DNA from 4 places in the Rhizobium sp. M1 genome. Region 4 is predicted to be linked to each of the others. Evidence: riboswitches for the same ligand, from Rfam matches in the RefSeq annotation. Region 4 holds a riboswitch; each other region holds the start of a gene.
What was found. A riboswitch is a leader RNA that binds a small molecule or an ion and turns the genes downstream of it on or off. The one in region 4 is predicted to bind cobalamin.

Region 1 (4,407 bases), on a different contig from region 4:
CTCATCTCAGGGAGGCCGAGAAAAACCAGACAGCACGCGGAATGAGCCACACACTGCTCCTGCCCGTCGTCGCCGCACTCACCGATCTGATGATCTGGCTCTCGACATGGGGAGACTCAAGCTGGATGCGTGCCGAAATGGCCCGCTCGAAGCAGAGCTGACAGTCCGCGACCGGATCTGTCCGCGAGCGACTTCAGGCGCGACGCGGTCCATCCGGGGAATCGCCGGCCTCTGCTGGATAAGATCACGAAAATACGCTAAGAATTTCTCTGAGCTTATTAAGAGAAACACGCTAAGAGGAAACGCGCGGCGAAGTGACGTCGCACTCGACCCATCGACCGTTTTGCTCATTCCGGGACGACGCCGTGAAACGCCGAAACCTGTCTCTTGCGCTTCTCCTTGCCTTCGCGACGCCCGTCACCGCGCAGACGAGCGCCATCTGCGACGACCTGCGCGGCCGCCTCGCCGACCTGCCGCGATCGATCGGCAACGGTAATGGTCCGGAAGCGCGCCAGTTTGCCAGTGCCATAGCCGAGCAGAACCTCGAGCTGCGCAAGGTCCGCAACGACCTGCGCAGCTACGGCTGCACCTCGGGCAGCATGGTGGTGATCGGCGGCGAGAATGCCGATTATTGTGATGAGCTCTCGCAGGCTGAAGCCCGGATGATCGACAATATCCGGTATCTCCAGGATCGCCGCGCCGAACTGCGCGGTCAGGGCGGCGGTGATGACGGCGGGCGCCGCGAACTGATGGCTGCTCTTGAGCGCAATGATTGCAACAGCGAGAATTTCTACGCCCCGTCCGAGCGCAGCGCCAACGACCCTGCCCCGAGCATCGAGGAACAGGCGATGCGCGCCGACACCTTCATTCCGCTCGGCGGCGGTGAAGAGTTCGACCCGCGTTACGGCCTGCCGAGGACCGAGATGCTTTCGCCGGTCAGCACCATCTGCGTGCGCAGCTGCGACGGCGGCTTCTTCCCGATCAGTTCGAACACCACCTCGGTCGATTTCGGCCGCGATGCTGAGACCTGCGCCAAGATGTGTCCCGGCATCGAGACCGAGCTTTTCTATCGAGACGTGAGGAGCACCGAAGCCTCGAACATGATTTCGGTGGCAACCGGCACGCCCTACAGCGCCATGCAGAACGCCTTCGCCTACAAGAACCGCGCGCCCGGCGAGAAAAATGCCTGCGCCTGCAATCTCGCCGCCTATTACGAAGAGATGCGCGACAAGCAGGCCCTGAGCGAACCGCCGCAGCAGGGATCGATCACCACGATCCGCACCAATCCGCCGGCGAAAGATACCGCGGCTGCGCCAACGGCACCCCAGCCGTCCGTCCCGGAGCGTCCCTATGACCCTGCGCAAAACAAGGTCCGGCAGGTCGGACCGCAGTTTCTGGCGGGCGACCAGGGTTCGATCGATCTCGCCAACCCGGCAACACCGGGCCCGCAGCCGCAACAGCAGTGACCGCTACGGCTCGCTCCGTCCCCAGCCATCGTGGAAGACGAGCTCCTCGAGCGGCAGCCGCTGCCGCCAGCCTTTGACGGAGAGCTCCGGCTCGTCGTAAAGCCGGTCGACGAAGCCGGCGCAGAGCCAGGCGACCACCTCGATATGATCGGGTATGCCGAGAATGGTTTTCAGCTCGCCTTCGCGAAAGATGCTGACCCAGCCAATGCCGATTCCTTCGGCGCGCGCCGCGAGCCAGAGGTTCTGGATGGCGCAGACCGTCGAATAGGAATCCATCCGTGGATTGTGCGTGCGGCCCAGAACGACGCTGCCGCTGCGCGTGGGGTCGCAGGTCACGCATATGCCGAGCGGCGCCTCGACGATGCCTTCGAGCTTGAGGGAGCGGTACGCCTGCCGCCGTTCGCCGTCGAACATCAGTGCCGCCTCCTCGTTGGCCTTCGCAAAAGCGTCCCGGACGCGTGCTCGCACGGCTTCGCTTTTCACCAGGATGAAGTTCCACGGCTGCATGAAGCCGACGGAGGGAGCGTGATGGGCGGCGCTCAGAAGCCGCGCCACGACGTCATCCGGCAACGGATCGGGCAGGAACTGGCTGCGAACATCGCGTCGCGTCATGATCGCGTGATACACGGCCTCGCGTTCGGCGAGAGAAAAACCGGACGCCGCTGAAACGGCATCCTCATCAAAGGGTCGCATCGTCAAATCCCCAACAACGCAACCGCCCGCCGTCCGCGCGGGTTGGGTCTATCTTGCCAGGCCGGTCTTCTGACTTGGCGTCATCCGCCTGCCGCAGCCTTCCCGGCAAAAGCCAGTGGCGTGATGAAGCGGCGGGCGTCAGCCTTACAGCGTTGGGCACGTTCCGGCCTTGCACCGGATTCCCGATTCTCCCGCCTGAAGAGCGGGCACCTGACGAAGCATCTATTTCAGGAAAGCGACGCGGCAGCAAGCACCGGCCGACCGTGCGAGAGCGAAACAACCTGCGTGTGCCCTCGATCCCATTCTACTTTATGATTTATTCACACATCAAATACACACTGTTTTCGCGCGTTTTGGGTTGCAGCTCGGACATGGGCATGATCGCTCTTGATGTAACCGTCAGCGTGGATGCCCGTGTTGATATGCCGGTCGCAAATATCCGACCGAGCCGCAATTCCAGGCCCCGCGGATGTTCCATTTCTTGAAGACGATGCCTCTGACAGCCAAGCTGGCGGCGATTATCGTTGCCGTCAATCTTTGCGGCATATCCGCCTTGGCCACCTATACGTGGATGTATGAAACCCGCGCCCTGATCGACGGCGCCAAGGCAAACTGGTCGAAGGATGTGGAGCAGTTTGCATCTCTGGCCGCAGGCGGCGTGAAATGGGGCAAGGCGAATGCGGTTCGCGAGGCCTATTCGCTCTACCGCGACGATCCCTCGCTCGATCTCGTGCAGTTTGCCGCATTCAACGCCGAGCCCGCTGCCGTCGATACGTGGACACGCGACGGCATTGCCGGTCTGCCCGCGCCAGCCGATCTGGCGAAGCGCCTCGGTGCGAAGCCCGATAAAACGACAATCGACGATAGCGGCATATCCGCCGGTTTGGTCACGATTATCGCACCGCTGCCGTTGGACAAATCAGGCAAGACAACCGGCTACATCGTCACCAACTGGTCTGTCGAAAAGATCGCTTCCGCGGTCAAGCAGAAGGTTCTGGTTTCGCTGCTCACGCAGTCCGTCATCACCGCCCTCGCCGTCATCGCCTTTCTTCTCGCCATGCGCAGCCTCGTTGGCCGCCCCCTCAGAATCCTCAGCGAACGCATCGGGGCGCTGCAGCAAGGCGATCTGGCCTCCCCCGTCACCTATAAGGAGAATGGCGATGAAATCGGCTTTCTCGCGCGGGCGCTAGAGGTGTTCCGTCACGAGGCGATCGCGAAGGTCGAAAGAGAGCAGGCCGCTGCCGAGCAGAGCGCCTCGTTCGACGCCGAACGGGCACGCAACGCATCGTTGACGGAAGAAGCCAGCAGCCGGCAGCGGCTAGTGATGACCACCCTAGCCAATGCATTGGAAAAGCTCGCCGCCGGCGACTTCTCGGTCCAGCTTGCCGATCTCGGTCCCGAATTCGATAAGTTGCGGCAGGATTTCAACAACATGGTCCAGGCCGTTGCGGCCGCGCTGACGGAGATCAAGATCGCCTCTGTCGCGGTTGAAGGCGGATCGAGCGAACTGGCCTCCTCCGCAGATCAGCTCGCCAAGCGGACCGAGCAGCAGGCGGCAGCACTCGAGCAGACCGCCGCTGCACTGGATGAAGTGACCACGACGGTCAAGACATCATCGCAGCGCGCTGAAAAAGCGGGAGAATTGGTCGAAGAGACGAAACGCAGCGCCCACGTATCGGCGACAGTCGTGCGCGACGCAATCGGAGCGATGGACAGAATCCAAACCTCCTCCAGCCAGATCGGCCGCATTATCGGGGTCATCGATGAAATTGCATTCCAGACGAATCTGCTGGCGCTGAATGCCGGCGTCGAGGCGGCGCGCGCCGGCGAGGCCGGCAAAGGTTTCGCGGTTGTCGCCCAAGAGGTTCGTGAACTCGCGCAGCGGTCGGCGAATGCGGCAAAGGAAATCAAGAACCTGATCAACGTGTCGGGCCAGGAGGTTGCCGCCGGCGTCGGACTGGTGAACGAGACCGGCGATGCCCTTCTGAAGATCGAGGAACAGATCAACCGCATCAGCGACAGCATCGCGTCCATTGTTCAGTCCTACCGCGAACAGGCGACGGGATTGCAGGAAATCAATGGAGCGATCAACCAGATGGATCACGCGACCCAGCAGAATGCGGCGATGGTTGAGGAAACCAATGCCGCCTGCCAGGAACTGCTCTCGCAAGGACGCCAGCTGCAGGATTCGGCCGGCAGGTTCGTCGTCGCTGCGTCTGCGGCAAGCCAAGCCAGGCCCGTTTCCCCA
Region 2 (4,407 bases), on a different contig from region 4:
GAAAGCGTCGAGGGCTCGCACATGGGCAAGGCAGACGAGGAAGCCGATCACGGTAACCGGCAGGGCGAGATAAACATCCGGCCAGCGAACGCCGCCGAGAGAGCCGAGCAGCCAAAACATGACACCTCGCGCCTGTTCCGCATTGGCCGATGTCGTGACGATATAGGCGGTCAGCGCGTTGAAGAGCTGCGATCCGGCAATTCCGCACAGAATGATGCGCTCGCCGGTCCCGCCAGCGCCGGCGGCAAGAACGCCGACGAGCAGAAATGCCGCCACCGCGCCGATGAACGCGCCGCTCGAAAGGCTGAGCACGCCATAACCGAAACCGAGGATCATCACGCAGACCGCACCCGTCGAGGCGCCTGCCGAGATGCCGAGAACGTAAGGCTCGGCCAGCGGATTGCGCAGCAGGGCCTGCAGGACGGCGCCGCAGAGCGCGAGCGACGCACCGGCGCTGGCGGCGACCAGCGCGCGGCTGAGGCGATAGTCCCAGACGATGCCCTGATGAATGCGGCTAAGTTCGAAACCGGTACCGAAAAGCCGATTCGAGACGGCCTTGGCTGTCGTTTGAAGCGGGATCGATATTTCGCCGATCGAAACGGCCAGGCTGATCATCAGTCCCAGAAGGACGAAGGCGGCAACGGTGAGCGCGACGGGCGCCCACCATCCATCCCGTTTCAGGAGCATCTTGTTCACTGGGCGAGACCCGACGACTGGATGCCCTTTGCCAGTATCTCGATGCCGTCGATCGTGCGGATCGTCGGGTTCATCGATTGCGCGTCCATCATCACGAAGCGCTTGTTCCTGACGGCATCGAGTTCGCGGGTGACAGGGTCGTTCTCCAGAAAATCGAGCTTCACCTTCGGATCGTCAGCCGCATAGCGCCGGCGATCCATGGTAGCGATGACGATGACCGCGGGATCAGCCTGAGCGATCGTCTCCCAGCCGACCAGTGGCCATTCCTCTTCCGTCGTCACGACATTCGCAGCACCCAGCGTCTTCAGAATATAGGCCGGGGCGCTGTTCTTCCCGGCGATGAAGGCATCGCCGTTCACCTCTTTGCTGGAGAACCAGAAGACGATGGGCAGATTCTTTGCCGATGCGCCCGATATCGAGGCGACCGCATCGGCCTCGCGCTTCTTGAGATCGGCGATCAGGGCGTCGCCGCGGTCCTTGATATCGAAGATGTCGGAGAGTTCGGCGATTTCCTGATAGATCAGGTCCATCGTGAACAGCGCTTTGCGCACGCCATCGCCGCCATCGGCATTGATCTTGGCCACACAGTCGGCGGGCGCGATATAGGTGTTGATCCCGAGTCCGGAAAACTGTTCGCGCTTGCCAACGGAACCCTGCGGACCGACATGCCACTCGAATTCTGCCGCCACCAGGTCTGGCTCCGCGCCGACGACGGATTCGAAGCTTGGATCGTTGTCGGCAAGGCGTCTGATCCGGCTGTTGGCCTCGGCATATTGCGGCAGGACCGGGCCCACCCAGACCGCGGTTCCGGCGATCTTGTCCGCCAGTCCGAGGGAAAACAGTACTTCGGTCATGCCCTGGCCGATCGATACGATCTTCGCCGGGGCCCTTTCGAAGGTCACCTGCTGGCCGCAATTGGTGATGGTCAATGGATATTGAGTGGCAGCAAGACCCGGCGCTGCAAGGCCGGTCAGTCCGAAGGCAAACGTCATGCTCATGAGAAACTGGCGCATGGAAAATCTCGATAAGGAGGAAAATTCTAGCCTCGCCGTGCCCCGCGCGGCTGCGCGGGATAAGGCACGGTCAAACGGAGACTAGCGGTGAAAAACCCAATCGAGACGGATTCGTGCCGGAGTTCGGCGAAGGTTCAGGTCAATCATGTCTGTTCCTTTCCAGGCATCCCCGCCCGGTTGATTGGATCGTGATTGACGGCAGGTCTCCTGGCTTGCGGATATGCGCCGATCATCTGCCTTCCCGCGAAACTCGCAGTGGCATGGCCATGGGCCCCAAGAGATGAGCTACAGCGCTCATCTCGGGATGATCGGCAAAAGCGATCACCCTGGAATGATCGGCAAAAGCGATCACCCTGGGATGATCGGCAAAACCGATCACCCTGGGATGGTCGGCAAAACCGATCACCCTGGGATGGTCGGCAAACCGCTTACAGTTGCGGGGGCAGCCACGGTCTTGATCCCTATTGGGTCGTCCTCACCGTGTTCCCTATTAATCCCCTTGGAGTCATCCGCGGGAAACCGTCGCGCCCAGTTACGCCGGCTCGACGTATCGCGTCAAGAACAAGCTGACGCATCGGGCTCTGCGCGGGAGCCTTTGCCAAAAAGGCAGCCTTCAGCCGGGAATTCTCTTTTCATCAGGATTGGTAAAGACCAGGGCCGGCATCGGCCCCGATGTCAGCAGCGTGAAGTCGAAGGACGCCTTCAAATCCGGCCCCAGCACATATTGTCGATGGACGCGCAGCTGATCCTTGCGGATCTTGCGGTAATGTTCGCGCGTCAGCATCTGCTTGACGCGGATCAGGAGCATCTTCGCCGGGGGCGCGTCCGCGTTGCCGGAGACGGCGACAACCGGCACCTTGTAGAAATTGATCGAATCCGTCAGGCACTGCACATCGACCCACGAAATCTCCGGACAGCGGGCGATCAGCCCGACGCGGGCGCGCAGCAGGCTTGCCGATGACAGCAGCGCACATTGCAGAATAGCGCTGCCGAGCGAAGCAAACACCACGCGTTTGCCCTTGAAGATCTCCGGCTCCCTTTCCAGCAGTATGCCGATGACATGGGCGGCCACGTTCGATCCCATGCTGTGCGAGGAGATCACATATTCATCCGCCTCCTCATCAAGCGCCTTGCGCACGGCGTCAGCTCGCTCTTCCAGCCAGTCATTGAAATCGGCCCGGTGCATGCGGCCGAGCGCGACGGCCATTTGCCAATCGGCAAAGAGATGCAGCGTGTGGAAGCGTTCGGAAAACGGCAGGAAGGCGAAGATGAAGAAGCAGAGCGCCAGCGGCCCGCTCCAGAGCATGTGCCAGGGCGAAAAGCCGAGACTATAGGGCGCGACGGCGATCTGCGCCGTCAGCGCGATTGCCAGCGCCGTCAGCAGGAACGGAAAGAGGAAGAACAGGCCGAAGCGCCAGGCATGACGGAAATAGCCCCGCATGCCGCCTTCGAGCATGATCTGGGCGCAGCTGCGAAAACCCGCAACAATCTGGCTCAGCGTATTGCCGCTGCGCAGCCTGCGCACGAACATGTCGTGATCGACCATGTGGATCCGGCTCTTCGTCTGCCAAATGACAGGAGCAGGCTCTTCCCCGGGCGTCGCCCCGGCTGCCCCGGGCGCCCCAAGCGCCGCGCCGCTGGTCGTCACCTCGAAACTGAGGGGATCGCTGCCGCCGTCCGGAGTCCCGACCTCGAGCGAATACCCCCAAACGGCGGAACTCTGCCTGGCTGAGCGCTCGTAGCGCGCCCGGTGGGCAACGCCGTCAAGCGGCTCGAAGCCCGGAAAATGCAGGACGATCCGCTTTTTTATCAATCTCATTCCGCTCTTTCGGCCGGGCGAATGGCCGGCATGTTCGTGCGATCCGGCTGCTGTGGCGCCGATCTCGGCGAAAAAGCAGGTATGGTCTCGAAGGCGTCTTGCTAACCGAAGTCATCAGGAATTCAATAGCAGCCATGTCGATTCCACCGTGAACGGAGGGGTTTTGTGGCCGATCTTGTCAAAGAATTGATCTCTGGCGTCGTCGACAGCGTGCTGAAGGAAATCCTGAAGAAAACCACCGGCCGCGTCACGACGAAGCGCAGGAGGCGCAAGACGCGCCCCGCTGCGACAACGGCTGCCGCCCGAAAGACGACCTCCGCCAAGCGCAAACCCGCCCGCAAACAGGTCAGCAAGCGACGCACCGCCGCCGGTCGCAGCCGCCAGCGCCGCAGCTGAGACATGACGCAATTATCCGACCGCTGAACCCGGCCCCTCGGCGACGTCGAAATTGACCGGATGCAGGCCCATCTGGCCCGACAACCGTAACGTGATAGCAACATCGCCGAAGTGGTCTGACCAGATTGGTCTTTTTTTGGTTTAGGCGTCTGGAATTCCTGCTGTCACATGCTATCTAAGGACAACGATTGAAACGGTGGGCCTTTAACCCGCCCGTTGAAAGGATCAGGTCCCATGAGCGGCATTCACGAATTCATCGACAACGAAATCAAGAGCAACGACGTCGTCCTCTTCATGAAGGGCACGCCGCAGTTTCCGCAGTGCGGTTTCTCCGGCCAGGTCGTGCAGATTCTCGATTACATCGGCGTCGACTACAAGGGCATCAACGTGCTCGCCGATTCGGAGATCCGCCAGGGCATCAAGGATTATTCCAACTGGCCGACGATCCCGCAGCTTTACGTAAAGGGCGAGTTCATCGGCGGC
Region 3 (4,407 bases), on a different contig from region 4:
GATCGAGGAGGTCGAGTGGTTGATATAGGAGATCGAGCCCGTCGGCGGCACCGCCTGCAGGTTCTGGTTATAGAGGCCGGAGGTCATGACAGCCGTCTTCAACGCCGCCCAATTCTCCTGCGTCGGAATATGGATTCCTGATTTGTCGAACAGCGCCTGCACCTTCTCGGTCGCCGGCTTCCATTCCTGCTCGGTATATTTGTCGAAATAGTCGCCGGAGGCATATTTCGAATTTTCGAAGCCCTTGAAGCTTGTGCCGCGTTCGACCGCCAAAAGGTTCGAGGCGCGGATCGCGTGATAGGTCACCGTATAGAAGTAGATATTGGTGAAATCGACGCCTTCCTCCGAGCCGTAGAAGATGCGTTCGCGGGCGAGATAGCCGTGCAGGTTCATCTGGCCGAGACCGATCGCATGGCTTTCGTCATTGCCCTTCTCGATCGACGGCACCGAGGCAATATGGCTCATGTCGGAAACGGCCGTCAGCGCCCGGATCGAGGTCTCGATCGTCTTGCCGAAATCGGCGGAATCCATGGCTGCGGCAATGTTCAGCGAGCCGAGATTGCAGGAAATATCCTTGCCGAGATGCTTGTAGGAGAGGTCGTCATTATATTCGCTTGCCTCGCTGACCTGCAGGATCTCGGAGCAGAGATTGCTCATCGAAATGCGCCCGGCAATCGGGTTCGCCCGGTTCACCGTGTCCTCGAACATGATGTAGGGATAACCGCTCTCGAACTGGATTTCGGCGAGCACCTGGAAGAATTCGCGCGCCTTGATCTTCTTCTTCGAGATGCGCGCATCCGCCACCATCTCCCGGTACTTTTCCGTCACCGAAATCTCGGTGAAAGGCACGCCGTAGACGCGCTCCACGTCGTAAGGCGAGAACAGATACATATCCTCATTGTTTCTCGCGAGTTCGAAGGTGATGTCGGGTACGACGACGCCGAGCGACAACGTCTTGATACGGATCTTCTCGTCGGCATTTTCGCGCTTCGTGTCGAGGAAGCGCATGATGTCGGGGTGATGGGCGTTGAGATAAACGGCGCCGGCTCCCTGACGGGCACCGAGCTGGTTGGCATAAGAGAACGAGTCTTCGAGCAGCTTCATCACCGGAATGATGCCCGAGGACTGGTTCTCGATCTGCTTGATCGGCGCGCCGGCCTCACGGATGTTCGTCAGCGACAGCGCCACGCCGCCGCCGCGCTTCGACAATTGCAGCGCCGAATTGATCGACCGGCCGATCGATTCCATATTGTCCTCGACCCGTAGCAGGAAGCAGGAAACCAGTTCGCCGCGCTGCTTCTTGCCAGCGTTGAGGAAGGTCGGGGTCGCCGGCTGGAACCGGCCTGAAATGATCTCGTCGACCATGTCGCGGGCAAGAGCCTCGTCGCCGCGCGCCAGGGTCAGCGCCACCATGCAGATGCGGTCTTCGTAGCGCTCGAGATAGCGTTTTCCGTCGAAGGTCTTCAGCGTATAGCTGGTGTAATATTTGAAAGCGCCGAGGAAGGTCGGGAAACGGAATTTCCTGGCATAGGCCTGATCGAACAGGTCGCGGACGAAATTGAAGGAATACTGATCGAGTACCTCCTGCTCGTAATAGCCCTCGGTCACGAGGTAATCGAGCTTTTCCCTCAGATTGTGAAAGAACACCGTGTTCTGGTTCACATGCTGCAGGAAGTACTGCTTCGCCGCCAGGCGATCCTTGTCGAGCTGGATCCTGCCCTCATGGTCATAGAGGTTCAGCATGGCGTTCAGCGCGTGATAGTCGAGCGTTTCCGCCGCTTTCAAAGGACGTTCGCCGGCGGGATGAGCAAAAGTGTTATGCGATTTTGCGCCCGCATCCCGCGTCAGAGTTGTTCCCGTGTCCAAAATCGTTCCATTCCGTGTTTGACGTTGGCGACATCCTCGGCCGTGCCCATGAGCTCGAACCTGTAGAGGTAAGGCACCTGGCATTTGCGCGAAATCACGTCGCCGGCGAGCCCGTATGTCTCGCCGAAATTGCTGTTGCCCGCGGCAATCACGCCGCGGATGTGTCCTCGGTTCTCCGCATCGTTCAGGAAACGGATCACCTGCTTGGGAACGGCACCCTTGCCACCGTCGCCGCTATAGGTCGGTACGATGAGAACGAAGGGTTCGCGGATAGGGAACGCCTCTGCGCCGCTTGAGGGAATGCGCGCCGCGCGCAATCCGAGCCTGGCGACGAAGCGATGGGTATTCTCCGATCGGCTGGAATAATAGACGAGCAGCCCCATCGCCGTTTTCCGGTCAGGAGAGCGCGCTGATCATATCGGGACGGAAACCCGCCCAATGCCGCTCGCCGGCGATGACGACGGGCGCCTGCATGTAGCCGAGGCTGCGGACGCGATCGAGCGCTTCGGCATCCTGCGAGATATCGACGATATCGTAATCAACGCCCAGGCGGTCGAGGGCGCGATAAGTGGCGGTGCATTGGACGCAGGCAGGTTTGCTATAGACGGTAACGCTCATCATCTTCCTCGTGATATCAAAGAATTCAGGACGCAATACTGGGATCGGGCGCCTTGCGACGTCCGGGGCAACGCTTGATGGTGATCTGGCAAAGTCGGCGCTTTAAACGCCCGATACGATCCCTTTCGGGATTTGCGCGGGCGGCGGCCTTGATCTTCTCGACATGACTTCAACCCGAAGTGCTCATGCGGACGTTCGGGGCAGCGCAACAGGCGCGGATCATTCCGCTTCATGCACGCGACCTTCCGGACACCCCGCCCGTGGACATCTAGTTCAAGGCAGGTCTCCTGACTTGCGGGTCGAAGCACCCTGCCCCAGCCTTCCCGGAGCATCATGCTCCAGTGACCTGAAATCGGACAGTTGCTCGCCGCTTACAGTTGCGGGGGCAGCTCCGGCCTTGTTGCGCCGTCATGGCGAAACGCACCGTATTCCCGTCTTAGCCCGCGATCCTGACGAATCGAAGGAACCTTGAACACTAGATATAGTACGCGAATCCAAAATCACGTCAACGGATGGTTTGTGCATTGCGTTACGGCAGGTTTGAAATCACTGCGTTCCTGTGAAAAACATGGATAAGGAAGACTTAACGAATGCAGGCTGTGGAGAAGGTCGGATGAAGAGAGCGAGCCTATAGCCACTCTCAATTTGATGACCAACCTCCCTCTCCGCGTCATCCTCGGCCTTGTGCCGAGGATCTGCTGCCTATCGATCGGAGGCAGATGCCCGGGACAAGCCCGAGCATGACGAAAGAGGGGTTGGCGCCCCTTATCAGCGGTCTACGCCACTCTTCAGGTGACGAGCGCCGCAGGGACGACATCGGGTGTTATGTCCTTACTCGAAGCAGCCTGAGCGCGTTGATCGTCACCAGCACGGTGGCGCCGGTATCGGCGAGAATCGCCGGCCAGAGACCGGTGATGCCGGCAATCGTCGTCACCAGGAACACCGCCTTCAGCCCGAGGGCGATGGTGATGTTCTCTAGGATATTGCGCATCGTTCGTTTGGAAAGTTCGATCATCCGCGCCACGTCGCCGACGCGCCCGTGCAGCACGGCGGCATCGGCCGTCTCCAGCGCCACATCGGTGCCGCCGCCCATGGCGATGCCGATATCGGCGGCGGCCAGCGCCGGAGCGTCGTTGATGCCGTCGCCGACCTTGGCGACGATGAAACCCTGACGCTTCAATTCGCCGACGACCCGCTGCTTATCCTCAGGCATCATTTCGCCGCGCCAGTCGATGCCGAGCATGCCGGCAACGGCTGCCGCCGTCCGCCTGTTGTCACCTGTCAGCATCATTGCCTTGACGCCGGCCGATCCGAGCGCGGACAGCCCGGCCTCGGCATCCGCGCGCGGCTCGTCGCGCATGGCGATCAGGCCGGCCGCAACGCCATTGACGAGCAGCACGGATACGCTCTTGCCCTCGTCGTTCAGAACAGCAATGCGTGCATCCTTTTCGCCATCGAGTGCTCCGCGCTCGCGGGCCGCGGATGGCGACAGCAGGTCCAGCGTCTCACCGCCGACTTTGCCGCTGACACCCTTGCCCGGCAGCGCTTCCAGCTCGAAGGCCGGCGGCACGGGGACGCCGTCCGCCCGAGCACGGTTGAGGATCGCCAGCGCCAAGGGATGGCTGGAGCCCTGCTCCAGCACCGCCGCACGCGACAAGACCTGCGCCTCGCTCAATCCGAAGGCAACGATATCAGTCACCTGAGGCTTGCCTTCCGTCAGCGTGCCTGTTTTGTCGAAGGCGACCATCGTGACCTTGCCGAGCGTTTCCAGCACCGCGCCGCCCTTCATCAGCAGCCCGCGCCGCGCGCCTGCTGACAGCGAGGCGGCAATCGCCGCCGGCGTCGAAATGACGAGCGCGCAGGGGCAGCCGATCAGCAGGATGGCAAGGCCCTTATAGATCCATTCACCCCATGACCCATCGA
Region 4 (4,407 bases):
GGAAGCGACCTCGTCGCGCACGCGGCCGAGACCGGCCACATCGATCAGATCGGTCTTGTTGAGCACGATCAGATCGGCGCAGGTGAGCTGATCCTCGAACAGCTCCTCGATCGGGCTTTCGTGATCGAGCGATTCATCCTCGCTGCGCGCCGCCTCGACGGCATCGTGGTCGTCGGCAAAGCGGCCGGCAGCGACAGCCGCGCTGTCGACCACGGTGATGACGCCGTCGACGGTCACCTGGGTGCGGATGTCAGGCCAGTTGAAGGCGGCGACCAGCGGCTGCGGCAAGGCGAGGCCCGAGGTTTCGATGACGATATGGTCGGGCCGCTGTTCGCGCTCGAGCAGCTTTGTCATCGTCGGAATGAAATCGTCGGCAACGGTGCAGCAGATGCAGCCATTGGTCAGCTCGATGATGTCGTCCTCGCTGCAGTTTTCGGCGCCGCAGCCCTTCAGCACGTCGCCATCGACGCCGAGATCGCCGAACTCGTTGATGATGAGCGCGATTTTGTTGCCGCCGGCATTGGTCAGCAGGTTGCGGATCATCGTCGTCTTGCCGGCACCGAGAAAGCCGGTGATGACGGTTGCGGGAATCTTCTGGTTCATGAAACTTTAACCCTTCATTTTCAGCGGCAGGCCTGCCGCGATGAAATAGACTTCGGCGGCCTTCGCCGCGATCATCTGGTGGAGACGGCCGGCATGATCGCGAAAATCCCGCGCCATGCGATTTTCCGGCACGATGCCGAGCCCGACTTCGTTGGAGACGAAGACCAGCCGCGCCTTTGCTTGCCCCACGAAATCGACGAGCCCTGCAAATTCCGCTGCCATGTCACGCTCTTCCATCATCAGGTTGGTGACCCAGAGCGTCAGGCAGTCGATGAGCACCACACGGTCCTCGCCGTCGATGGCCGCAAGCTTGCCGACAAGATCGAGCGGCTCCTCATGCGTTGTCCAGGACGGGCCGCGATCAGCCCTGTGCTGGTCGATACGCGCTTGCATCTCCTCGTCCCATGCCCGGCCGGTCGCGATGTAATGGCACCCGAGGCCGCTCGATGTGACGAGGTTTTCGGCGAAGCGGGATTTCCCAGAGCGCGCGCCACCGAGGACGAGGGTGGAATTGGCGACGAGATCGGTCATGCCGCGACACTCCCGCTACGGAGAGCGGTGCTTCGATTTGCTCCGCGTATACTATAGTTGGCCGACGAGGACGTAATACCCCCCTCTGTCCTGCCGGACATATCCCCCACAGGTGGGGAGATCGGCAAGTGGCATGACCTTCGCCCAACATCGATTGTTTGGGGAAGCCGGTGCGCCGATCCGATCTCCCCCCTTCTGGGGGAGATGTCCGGCAGGACAGAGGGGGGTGCCACATACTCGACGCAGGAGGCCGAAAGCCCGCCATCTGCCGCACCAGGCCGCGCCGAATTCAAACGTTCAGCCAAAACAACCTCCGTGCTGGCAGCGGGTCTCTTACCCAGGGTGGGCTTTTCGCCCGGCACGGAAGGCAGGTCTCCTGGCTCGCGGTTATCGGCCGCGATCGGGGCGGACCGGAAACCGGTCGCCCCTGATCGTGCCGGCGGATCCGCCTCGCCTTCCCGGCTGCATCGGTGAAAAGGTGGACGATTCGTAGAAATAGAGGCGTCCGACCCCGGTTGATCACCATGCATTTCCAGTGGCTTTTCCGGCACATCACCCGTCCCGCTTGCCTGCACGACTGCAGGCCGCCGGCCGGAAGGGCTCGATGCCGGATGGAAGACCCTGACCGCTCTACAGTCGCGGGGTCGGCTGTGATGAAGGCGCCCGGCTTGGGTCCGCCCCGTCACATTCCCTTTTCATCCGGAAGGGCAACTGCCGATCCGGAACCATCCGTTATGTCAGGATGGTCAGGCGACCATCCGTTGAGGGATGGTTAGGCAAGCCAGAGGATAGAGTCAACCGGCGTTGACGCCCGAGGCGACGGGCGGGGATAGAAAGCTTCCAACAATACGACTTACTCTACCGAAAACATCGTCTTTAATCAGAGACTTACATCATAAAAATTTGTCCCCCGCGCCGGCTTTTCGCCGCAATTGCATCGCAAGCGGACAGCACCGCCGCCCTTGACCGGGCCTCTCCCCGCCTAGTTGTCTAGCCATGCTTATGAAATTGGATCGGCGCCGTTTCCGCGCGCTGCGTGTTTTCTTCGACCCGGGACGGCTGCGCGCGCTGACCCGCCGCAGCGAAGTCGGCCTGTCGCTGGCAGGCGCCGTCGTCGGCATCGCCTCGGGGCTTGCCGTCACCGGCATGAGCTACGTTTCCAATGAGCTGCACCAGTTGGTCTTCGGCATCGCCGACACCGAAAGGCTGAGCGCGTCGGTCATCGAGGACAAGATGCTGCTGCTCACCGCGCCGGTCGTCGGCGGCGTTCTGCTCGGCATGCTGCTCCTGGTGCTCGCCAAACGGCGCAAGAAGCCGATGGTCGATCCGATCGAGGCCAATGCGCTGCATGGTGGCCGTCTCTCCCTGACCGACAGCATCATCGTCGCCGTCCAGAACCTGATCTCCAACGGCTTCGGCGCCTCCGTCGGCCTAGAGGCCGGCTATACCCAGCTTGCCGCCGGCATTGCCTCCAAGTTCGGCCTGAAGCTGCAGCTGCGCCGCTCGGACCTGCGCATTCTCGTCGGCTGCGGTGCGGCCGGCGCCATCGCCGCCGCCTTCAACGCGCCGCTGACCGGCGCGTTCTACGCCTTCGAGCTGATCATCGGCACCTATACGATCATCTCGCTGACCCCGGTCGTCGTCTCCGCCCTCGTTTCCACCCTCATCGCGAGATTGCTTGCCGAAGGCGATTTCACCATCGATATCGGCAGTTTCGGCTCCGTCGTTCCAGCCGATTATGTCCCGGCGCTGCTGCTCGGCGTCTTCTGCGCCGGCGTTGGCATTCTTCTCATGCAGGGCGTGGCCTTCGTCGAGGAGCTTGCGCGCAAAAGCTCGATCGCCCCGCCCTTTCGCCCGGCGCTCGGCGGCATCATCGTCGGACTTCTCGCGATGATCTCGCCGCAGGTGCTATCGGCCGGTCACGGCGCACTGCACCTCAACCTTTCCCGCGACGTGACGATCCCGGCCCTGATCAGCCTCTTTCTGCTGAAATCGCTGGCCTCGGCAATTTCGATCGGTTCCGGCTTCAGGGGCGGCCTGTTTTTCGCCTCGCTGTTCATGGGCGCCCTGCTCGGCAAGCTCTTTGCCTATTGCGGTCCCTATTTCGCCGATGCCACGCTGACGCCGGTCATCTATGCCGTGGTCGGGATGAGTTCGCTCGCCGTCGCTGTCATTGGCGGACCGCTGACGATGACCTTCCTGGCGCTCGAGATCACCGGCGATTTTCCGATCACGGCGCTGGTGCTTGCCGCCGTCATCACCTCCTCGCTCGTCGTGCGCTCGACCTTCGGCTATTCCTTCGCCACCTGGCGCTTCCATCTGCGCGGCGAAAGCATCCGCAGCGCCCACGACGTCGGCTGGATCCGCAACCTGACGGTGAACAAGCTGATGCGCGCCGACGTCAAGACAGCAAAGGCGAGCATCTCCTTGGAGGAGTTCAAGACGGCCTTCCCGATCGGCTCGACCCAGCGTGTCATTCTCGTCGAGGAAAACGACAAATATGCAGGGCTCGTGCTGGTGCCCGAAATCTACGCCAACCCGACCGATGTCCAGGACGAGGGCCAGACGCTTGCCGATTTCGTCCGCTACCGCAATGACTTCCTGCAGCCGCAGATGAACGCCAGGCAGGCGGCGGCGATCTTCGACAAGAGCGAAAGCGAAGCGCTTGCCGTCGTCAATAATCTGATCGAGCGCAAGGTGGTCGGCCAGCTCAGCGAAAGCCACACGCTGCGCCGCTACAGCGAAGAACTCGATCGCCGCCGCCGCGAGGTATCGGGCGAGATCTGAGCCGCTACGAGGCGGCGCCGGCAAGCTTGAAGACGTCGGCCCTCTTCGAAACGCCGCGCAGCTCGAAAGACCCGAGATAGTCACAGGGCACGGCACAGGTCGCCGCGAAGCTCTCCGACAGCAGCAGGGGCTGCTCAAGCATTCCGCACAGCTTTTCCAGCCGCGAAGCCTCGTTGACGGCTCTGCCGATCACCGTGAAGTCCAGTCTGCCGTGAGCGCCGACATTTCCGTAGAAAACCTCGCCGAGATGCAAGACGACATCGATGCCGATATCCGGACCGCCGTTGCGCGTGCGCTCACGATTGAGCTCTTCGTTTGCCTTCAGCAGACTTTGGGCCGAAGTCAGCGCCGCCCTGCAGGCCTTCTGCGGGTCATCGGCCTCCGTCGGAAAAATCGCCAGGACGCTGTCACCCATGAATTTCAGAATCTCGCCGGAATTTTCCTCGACATGCCGGTCGATCAGCTCGAAATGCTCGTTGAGAAACC

Region 1: it holds a riboswitch for cobalamin, as region 4 does, so the genes downstream of both, bluB (5,6-dimethylbenzimidazole synthase) here and cobU (bifunctional adenosylcobinamide kinase/adenosylcobinamide-phosphate guanylyltransferase) in region 4, are expected to answer to the same signal.
Region 2: it holds a riboswitch for cobalamin, as region 4 does, so the genes downstream of both, CO655_RS18830 (ABC transporter substrate-binding protein) here and cobU (bifunctional adenosylcobinamide kinase/adenosylcobinamide-phosphate guanylyltransferase) in region 4, are expected to answer to the same signal.
Region 3: it holds a riboswitch for cobalamin, as region 4 does, so the genes downstream of both, nrdH (glutaredoxin-like protein NrdH) here and cobU (bifunctional adenosylcobinamide kinase/adenosylcobinamide-phosphate guanylyltransferase) in region 4, are expected to answer to the same signal.

What each region holds. Positions count from the first base shown of each region.
Region 1 is NZ_NWSW01000018.1:34,615-39,021, reverse strand. It holds gene CO655_RS18525 (demethoxyubiquinone hydroxylase family protein) at 1-161, shown strand, start outside; gene CO655_RS18520 (DUF2865 domain-containing protein) at 366-1,466, shown strand; gene bluB (5,6-dimethylbenzimidazole synthase) at 1,470-2,159, opposite strand; cobalamin riboswitch at 2,201-2,388, opposite strand; gene CO655_RS18510 (HAMP domain-containing methyl-accepting chemotaxis protein) at 2,629-4,407, shown strand, end outside.
Region 2 is NZ_NWSW01000018.1:109,182-113,588, reverse strand. It holds gene CO655_RS18835 (iron ABC transporter permease) at 1-687, opposite strand, end outside; gene CO655_RS18830 (ABC transporter substrate-binding protein) at 693-1,709, opposite strand; cobalamin riboswitch at 1,889-2,248, opposite strand; gene CO655_RS18825 (hypothetical protein) at 2,323-3,528, opposite strand; gene CO655_RS18820 (hypothetical protein) at 3,694-3,924, shown strand; gene grxD (Grx4 family monothiol glutaredoxin) at 4,159-4,407, shown strand, end outside.
Region 3 is NZ_NWSW01000056.1:407-4,813, forward strand. It holds gene nrdE (class 1b ribonucleoside-diphosphate reductase subunit alpha) at 1-1,866, opposite strand, end outside; gene nrdI (class Ib ribonucleoside-diphosphate reductase assembly flavoprotein NrdI) at 1,845-2,249, opposite strand; gene nrdH (glutaredoxin-like protein NrdH) at 2,263-2,484, opposite strand; cobalamin riboswitch at 2,744-2,970, opposite strand; gene CO655_RS31095 (heavy metal translocating P-type ATPase) at 3,308-4,407, opposite strand, start outside.
Region 4 is NZ_NWSW01000019.1:55,315-59,721, reverse strand. It holds gene cobW (cobalamin biosynthesis protein CobW) at 1-603, opposite strand, end outside; gene cobU (bifunctional adenosylcobinamide kinase/adenosylcobinamide-phosphate guanylyltransferase) at 610-1,134, opposite strand; cobalamin riboswitch at 1,483-1,879, opposite strand; gene CO655_RS19455 (chloride channel protein) at 2,131-3,921, shown strand; gene CO655_RS19450 (adenylate/guanylate cyclase domain-containing protein) at 3,926-4,407, opposite strand, start outside.